2 regions of the Enterobacter sp. WI-ESBL-E8 genome follow, and region 1 is predicted to be linked to the other one. Evidence: predicted binding sites of a transcription regulator. Region 1 holds the regulator's gene; the other holds the start of a gene.
What was found. Region 1 encodes PurR, which represses purine synthesis genes. Its sites were predicted from a motif close to CANGCAAACGTTTGCNTG; they were not measured.
Positions count from the first base shown of each region.

Region 1 (4,212 bases):
TACGCTTTGGTGCCGAGCAGGGAAGTGAAGGTGATTGGCTTCGCGTCAGCATGCGCCTCTTTTTTATGCGCGGGCTTGAGGGCAAACGCCGGCAGCATTAGTACCAGCGTGATGGCAAACAGCGTGGCAAAAATGGCCTGCCAGTCAAAATGCGCGAGGATCCAGCTGCCCAGCAGCGGAGCAAGGGCTGGCGAGAGTCCCACGAGCGGCATAATGGTGGCGAAAATACGGTTTGTGCGGTTAGCCGGGTAGTAGTCGGTAACCAGCGCCTGCCAGGTGACGGCAGCGGCACAGACGCCCACGGCCTGAATAAAGCGCAGCACCAGCAGCCAGGTGGCGTCGCGTACCCATAGCATCCCCAGACAGCCAACGGCAAAAATGGCCAGACCCAGCAGCAATACCGGTTTACGACCAAAGCGATCCGAGAGCGGTCCCCAGAGCAGCTGTGCGAAAGCAAAACCGGCGAGGAACAAACTCAGGCTGGCGCTGATGGCCGCGGCAGGCGTCTGCAGATCTTCCTGCATAGCGGCGAAAGCCGGCAGGTACATATCGGTGGCCAAAAAGCCCAGCACGCTTAAGCCGCCGAGCCAGACTAAAAAACCTTTCCTGGGTTGCATTATTTTATTCTCCTTAAGGAGGCAGGTGTACGTTGGCGCTGAGTGTAGGGAGTGCAAAGCCGCTTGTGAAACGCTAATATTTGGCGGGTGCATTCAAAAATTTTGCAGGCAGAAAATGTGGTCAGATTATTCTCTTGAAGTGGTCGATGCTGTCGCGCGTAACGGCAGCTTTAGCGGTGCGGCGCAGGAGCTGCACCGCGTCCCTTCGGCTATCAGCTACACCGTGCGTCAGCTCGAAGAGTGGCTGGCGGTGCCGCTGTTTGAGCGGCGCCATCGCGACGTGGAATTAACGCCCGCAGGCGCGTGGTTTTTGAAGGAAGGGCGTTCTGTTATCAAAAAAATGCAGATCACCCGCGAACAGTGTCAGCAGATCGCCAACGGCTGGCGGGGACATCTATCCATCGCGGTGGATAACATCGTTAAGCCGGAACGCACCCGGCAAATGATCGTCGATTTCTATCGGCATTTTTCTGACGTGGAGCTGCGGGTCTCGCAGGAGGTGTTCAACGGCGTCTGGGATGCGCTGGCGGACGGCAGGGCAGAGATGGCGATTGGGGCCACGCAGGCGATCCCGGTCGGGGGACGTTACGCCTTTCGCGATATGGGCATGCTGAGCTGGAAGTGCGTGGTGGCACGCGATCATCCGCTGGCGGCAATGGAAGGGCCGTTGAGCGACGATACGCTACGCAACTGGCCTTCACTGGTGCTGGAGGATACCTCCCGTTCATTACCCAAGCGTATCACCTGGCTTCTGGATAACCAGCGGCGGGTGGTGGCCCCTGACTGGGAATCGTCGGCGACGTGCCTCAGCGCCGGGCTGTGCGTCGCGATGGTGCCCGTGCACTTTGCGCGCCCAAAAATCGATACCGGAGAATGGGTTGAACTGACGCTGGAGAATCCCTTCCCGGATGCGGCCTGCTGCCTCACCTGGCAGCAAAATGACGTCTCACCCGCCATGGACTGGCTTCTGGATTATCTGGGAGACAGCGAAACGCTCAACCGAGAGTGGTTACGGGAGCCAGCGTAGCTGGCCCCGTAGAGCGATTAACGACGGTAGTCGCGGAACGGACCATCCGCAACGGAACGGCGTTCGATAAGGCGCGGGTGAACTTCAATGGACTGCGACTCTTCGCGCTTGTTGACGATCCTGTCCATCAGCATATTGAAGGCCGTTTCGCCCAGCGAATCTTTCGGCTGGTGAATGGTGGTCAACGCTGGCGTAAAGTAGCGCGCGTTACGCACGTTATCATACCCGATCACGGAAATATCCTGCGGTACGCGCAGGCCCAGCTCATCGGCGGCGCAGAGCGCGCCCATCGCCATGATGTCGCCCCCGCAGAACACGGCGGTCGGACGATGCTGCTGGGAGACGATCTGCTGCATAGCGCGGTAGCCCGACTCCGGCTCAAAGTCGCCCTGCACGATCCAGTTTTCCGGCACGTTGATCAGCGCTTCTTCCATTGCTTTCATGAAGCCGGCCAGACGGCCCGCGCCGGTGTTGCGCTCCAGCGGACCCGGGATCACGCCAATCTCGCGGTGACCGCGTTCGATCAGGTAACGACCGGCCATATAGCCGCCTTCAAAGGCGTTATCGATAACGGAATCGGTGAAGTCCGCGCGCGCTTCGCCCCAGTCCATCACCACCATCGGAATATGGCGATACTCTTCGAGCATGGACAGCACGGACTCCGGATACTCGGAACACATCACCAGCAGGCCATCAACGCGCTTTTGCGCCATCATCGACAGGTAGGCGCGCTGTTTTTCAATGCTGTTCCACGCGTTGCCCAGAATCAGGGTATAGCCTTTCTGGAAGCAGTTTTTCTCAACCGCTTCAATGATCTCGGCAAAATAGGCCGCTTCACTGCTGGTGGCCAGCAATCCAATAGATTTGGTGTGATTAACCTTGAGGCTTCGCGCAACCGCACTTGGCGAATAGTGCAGCTCTTTGATCGCGGCCCAGACGGCATTGCGCGTCTCTTCCGCCACGAAGCGGGTTTTGTTAATAACATGTGATACGGTTGTAGTGGAAACGTTTGCGCGTTTTGCTACGTCTTTAATTGTTGCCATTAAATGTCACTCCAGACCATATCCTAAGCTCCTGAAAAACCTGAAGGTAAACGTTTGCCTTCTCTCACCCTTATTTCGCAATGTTAAGTTGCGGCACGCCGGGAAAACGACACGGGACGTCAGGAGGGGGTCAATGGCCGGTACGCTAATAAATTTAGCGTGGAATTTTGTCCTATCTTGATGAAAAGGGGAAGAGGTAAAGTGTTTATCAGTTTAAATCCAGGAAGATTTTTGACGTAAACTGTGCAAAAATGAGCAGGCTCACTTTTCGTGGGGGGATTAAAAGGAGAAAAATTGATGAGTTCCGATCTGAAGTTTTCGCTGTTCACCACCGTTATTGTGCTGGCTCTGATTGTCGCTGCCGGTCTGACGGCTGCGCTGCACTGATTTACGCGGAGGGAGAGCGTTCTCCCTCCCGATCGCCCCAATTGTTACTTCTCATGCAAAAATCTTTTGCCATTTTGTTAACTTCTCATTTTTTGTGATTGATGTCATGCTTTCGGCTTCTTTGTTCTGTGTCACCACATGACACGGCATCCGGAGTTGACGCATGAAAATCAATTTTCCCCTGCTGGCCCTGGCGATTGGCGCTTTTGGGATTGGCACCACTGAATTCTCCCCGATGGGGTTACTGCCTGTTATTGCCCGGGGCGTGGACGTCTCGATCCCTGCTGCAGGCATGTTAATCAGCGCCTACGCAATCGGCGTGATGGTAGGCGCGCCGCTGATGACGCTTCTCCTTTCGCACCGCGCGCGCCGCAATGCGCTGATTTTCCTGATGGCGATTTTCACCCTGGGCAACGTGCTTTCCGCCATTGCGCCGGACTACACCACGCTGATGCTGTCACGCATTCTGACCAGCCTTAACCACGGCGCGTTCTTTGGGCTGGGGTCGGTCGTGGCGGCAAGCGTGGTGCCAAAACACAAGCAGGCGAGCGCCGTGGCAACCATGTTTATGGGCCTGACGATTGCCAACATTGGCGGGGTGCCTGCGGCGACCTGGCTGGGTGAAGCGATCGGCTGGCGTATGTCCTTCCTGGCGACCGCCGGGCTAGGCGTGATTGCCATGGTGGCGCTGTTCTTCTCCTTGCCAAAAGGCAGCGCGGGGGAACGTCCTGACGTGCGCAGAGAGCTTTCGGTGCTGATGCGCCCGCAGGTGCTCTCCGCGCTGCTTACCACCGTCCTGGGGGCAGGGGCGATGTTCACCCTTTACACCTACATTTCGCCGGTGTTGCATGACATCACCCACGCGACGCCTCTCTTTGTTACCGCAATGCTGGTGCTGATTGGCGTGGGCTTCTCGATTGGCAACTATCTGGGTGGGAAATTTGCCGACCGTTCCGTGAGCGGGACGCTGAAGGGCTTCTTAACCCTGCTGATTGTCATCATGATCGCCATTCCGTGGCTGGCGCGTAATGAGTATGGGGCCGCCATTGCGATGGTCGTCTGGGGTGCCGCAACCTTTGCCGTGGTTCCACCGCTGCAGATGCGCGTGATGCGTGTCGCGCATGAAGCGCCGGGTCTC
Region 1 is NZ_JBRWXJ010000001.1:2,035,219-2,039,430, forward strand. Features, by position in the region: gene punC (purine nucleoside transporter PunC) at 1-617, opposite strand, end outside; gene punR (DNA-binding transcriptional activator PunR) at 733-1,644, shown strand; gene purR (HTH-type transcriptional repressor PurR) at 1,662-2,687, opposite strand; gene cydH (cytochrome bd-I oxidase subunit CydH) at 2,985-3,074, shown strand; gene ACWHWP_RS09745 (MFS transporter) at 3,238-4,212, shown strand, end outside.

Region 2 (4,212 bases), 1.3 Mb from region 1:
AGCCACGCGTCCATCTTATCTTTCGCCTGAGCGGTATCCCACATCGCGGTATCTAACGCCAGCTGCTGGGTTTTCAGGCCCTTGTCGTTCAGCTCTTTGATAACGTAGGTGGTACGGGCTTCAGCATCCGGGTGGCCTGGCTCGCCTTTCAGCAGAACGAACTGAATTTGTCCGTCTTTGTTCAGGTCCCAGTTCGGGTTCGCCGCCCAGTGTTTGGCAATCAGATCGCCCTGAATAATACCGGACTCTTTAGAGTCGGTACCGACGTAATACGCTTTGTCGTAGCTATCCAGCGCTTTACGGGAAGGTTCTTTGTTGAAGAAGACGATTGGCACGTTCTGGCCGCGCGCTTTTTCAATCACCGTGCCTGCTGCAGCCGGGTCAACCAGGTTGATGGCCAGGGCTTTCACGCCTTTCGCCAGCAGAACGTCGATCTGGTCGTTCTGTTTGGACTGGTCGTTCTGGGAGTCATTCATCAGCAGCTGAACGTCTGGCGCTGCTTTAGCATCTTTCTCAATTGCTTTACGCACAACAGACATGAAGTTGTCGTCGTATTTATAGATGGTCACACCAATACGGGTATCCGCAGCGTGCGCTGCTGCACCAAAAAGCATGCTTGCCATTACAGCAGACAGGGTCAACACCTTCTTATTCATGGTATCTCCGGTTTTTTTTATGCAGGGTAGTTCTTGTGAATAACGATCGGCGGGCAGGTGTTAATAAAACGTTACTGACAGCCGAAGTTCACTTATAAAATTTCTATCTTCCGTGTTCGGTAACGATCCAGAAATGCGTTTTATTCGTTGTTTGCGGCACATTGGCTATAGTGAAAGTGAATAATCACCGTTACATAGCGTTTCAGCCCCTAAAACGCTGACATCATAGTCAGCGCCTTGTTAAGATACTGTGAATTTACTCACAGATTGAAAACGGTTACATCACATCATGTAATCAGTTAGTGATCGGAACCACAATTTGCCGGGGCGCGACCGAGTGACGACGCACTAAAGTCGGCATGAAACAATGTGTTGCCCCCGGATCCAGCAGCCCTGCCGCCCCCTGTAACGCCAGCTCAGTCGCCAGTTTCGCCATAGAGGCAATGGGGTAACGCACCGTTGTCAGCTGTGGGTCGGTGTAACGGGCAATCGGAATATCGTCAAAGCCGATGAGTGATAAATGCTGTGGCACCGCAATGCCGTTATCCTTCAGCGCCGTCAGGGCCCCTGCCGCCATGCTGTCGTTATAGGCAAACACCGCAGTAAGCTGCAGATTGCGCCCCAGCAGCTCCACCATGGCCGCCTCACCGCCCTGCATGTCAGGCGTCCCGGTTCCAGTCCAGCTGTCTGATGGCGTAATGCCGTGCTCTTTCAGGGCGTTTTGCCACCCCTCGCGCCGCAGTTCGTCATCTTCAATCTGGTGGCTGGAGGCCAGATAACCGATCCGCTGATGCCCGTTGTTGATGAGCATTTTGGTGGCCATCATTGCGCCGCTGACGTTATCCAGCCCGACGCAGCGGTGGGCATAGCCCGGGACGATGCGGTTGATGAGCACCATGCCCGGGATCTGATCCATAAACCCGATTAACTCTTCGTCGCTCAGGGCTTTTGAGTGGACAATCAGGGCGTTACAGCGCTGGCGAATCAGCACTTCAATGGCGTAGCGTTCTTTTTCCGCCTCATGATAGCTATTGCCGATCAGGACGTATTTCTGATGCTGCTGGGCGACCACATCCACCGCTTTCACCAGCGCGCCGAAAAAGGCATCCGATACATCCATCACCACCACGCCGATAGTGTCGCTAACCTGCGTCGCAAGCGCCTGAGCATTAGCATTTGGCCGGTACCCGAGCTGGGTCACGGCTTTCATTACGGTTTCACGGGTTTCAGGGCTGACCAGCGCGCTGTTGTTCAGCACGCGCGAAACGGTAGCCACGGAAACGCCCGCCTGACGGGCGACGTCACGAATGGTGATCATATTCACCATCCTTCAAAGGATTGCAGCAACTCACAGACACCCCCTGTGTTTAGCAAGGTGGCTATTTTGGCAGCGAGAGAAAGGGGACTACGTGAAGAAGCTCACACTCATGAAAACGCTTACATCCGTTTTGTTAATGATTGTGATCCAGATCGTTATCTGGATGTATTTTTCAATGATATCCCTGAAGCATGTGCGGTTAACTGACGCCACACCCACTCCAGCGGTCCCTGGCGGAAATAGCGTAGCCAGAGAACAGAAAACGCCAGGTTTACTACCCAGACCGGGATAACAAACGCCAGCAGCGCGAGGCGGTCGAATTTCATAAACAGGCCAAAGCGATAGAAAAGCGTGGTGCATATCAGCGTTTGCAGGAGGTAATTGCTTAACGCCATGCGGCCCACGCAGGCGATAGCGCTGACAATCCACAGGCGAGAAAGCGTTGGCCAAAAGCCATAGATCAGCGCCGCATAGCCGATGGTCTGGAACGGCGCGCTCAGTTCACGCGGCATCTGGAGCAGGAAAGCGCACCAGCGGTAATCCCAGTGGAGGTGCCACTGCGTAATCACCGCCGGAAGGTTAATCAGCACGCCGAGCAGGACCAGCCCGGCGCCCATGCGGCGATAGTGGCGCAGGCTAAATTCGCCTTTCAGCCAGCCGGTGCGCATCAGCGACGCGCCCATCAGCATCATTCCCGCCAGCTGCCAGCCGTATTGCGCGCCCAGCGCAAGGAGGTTATCCCCCAGCATATCCGCACGGTTGCTTATCGCTTCCGACCCGCCCTTCAGCTTCCAGAACTGCTCGTACTGCAGGTTAGCGGCATCCGGGACCCAGGCACGGTTTGTCGCCTCACCGGAGATCATCCCCAGCAGCAGCAGTACCCCAAGCCCCATGACGTAGAGCATCACGCCAGTGTTAAACAGGCTTTTTACGCTGTGCGCGTCGCGAATAAGGCGCCAGCAGATGAGCCCGACTAACCCATACGCGAGAAGAATATCGCCGTCCCAGAAGAACAGACCGTGGATAAACCCGAGAAGCACCAGCAGCGTCAGGCGCGACTGTATCCAGCGCGTACCGCGTTTGAGGAGGAGCTGCAGGCCTGCGCCAAACAGCAGGGCAAAGAGCGTGAGGAATTTGACCTGGGCGAAAAGATCGAGGATCGCCCACGTCCAGGCATCACTGCGCGTGATGTCGCCATACCATGCAGGATTGAGATAAGCCGCCTTCGGGAGACCGAAGGCGCTGATATTAAGCAGCAGGATACCGAGAATGGCGACGCCGCGAACAAAATCGAGCGTGACGTTTCGCTCCATGGTCCCTGCCCTGTAAGACTTAGTTGTGGTGACGAACGGCGCGCAGGAACTCCTGGCGGGTATTCTGACTTGATTTAAACAGACCACCCAGAGAGGTTGTGGTGGTTGCACTGGTCGCATCACGCACGCCGCGCGCTTTCACGCAGTAGTGAACCGCGTCGATAGAGACGGCCACGTTATTGGTGCCCAGCAGCGTTTGCAGCGCGGTCAGGATCTGCTGCGTCAGACGCTCCTGCACCTGCGGACGCTGTGCAAAGAACTGCACGATGCGGTTGATCTTCGACAGGCCGATCACCGTATCTTTTGGGATATACGCCACGGTCGCTTTACCGTCGATGGTGACGAAATGGTGTTCGCAGGTGCTGGTCAGCGTGATATCGCGTACCGTGACCATCTCGTCCACTTTCATCTTGTTTTCGATGACGGTAATTTTCGGGAAGTTGGCGTAATCCAGGCCCGAGAAAATTTCGTCGACGTACATTTTTGCGATGCGGTGCGGCGTCTCCATCAGACTGTCGTCACTCAGATCGAGATTCAGCAGCTCCATGATCTCGGTCATATGACCGGCAATCAGACGCTTGCGGGTTTCATTGTCCAGATCCTGTACGGGCGGACGCAGTGGCGTTTCAAGACCGCGCGCAACCAGGGCTTCGTGGACCAGGGCAGCTTCTTTACTGAGTGATGACATTTTGTTCTCCTGCAGGTGTGGCGTCTTTTGCCCTCGTTGTGGCAAAAGTATGCGCTCATTGTGCGTGAGGCCGCGCACATAATCCAGTATTCACGACGATAATTATTGCAATTGCTGCTGCCTTTCAGCGTGACGATTCCAGACCAGAGCCCCGCCGACGAACAGCGCAACGCCCGCCAGCCCCAGCGCAGGCTCCAGCCGGTGGGTAAGCCAGGTCGATAACGCCGAGGTCACCGG
Region 2 is NZ_JBRWXJ010000001.1:3,304,158-3,308,369, forward strand. Features, by position in the region: gene mglB (galactose/glucose ABC transporter substrate-binding protein MglB) at 1-656, opposite strand, end outside; gene galS (HTH-type transcriptional regulator GalS) at 952-1,974, opposite strand; gene yeiB (DUF418 domain-containing protein YeiB) at 2,130-3,287, opposite strand; gene folE (GTP cyclohydrolase I FolE) at 3,307-3,975, opposite strand; gene ACWHWP_RS15705 (YbfB/YjiJ family MFS transporter) at 4,078-4,212, opposite strand, start outside.
Region 2: a site for PurR is predicted at 2,083-2,100, ahead of galS (HTH-type transcriptional regulator GalS). Genes of this name have one in related genera too.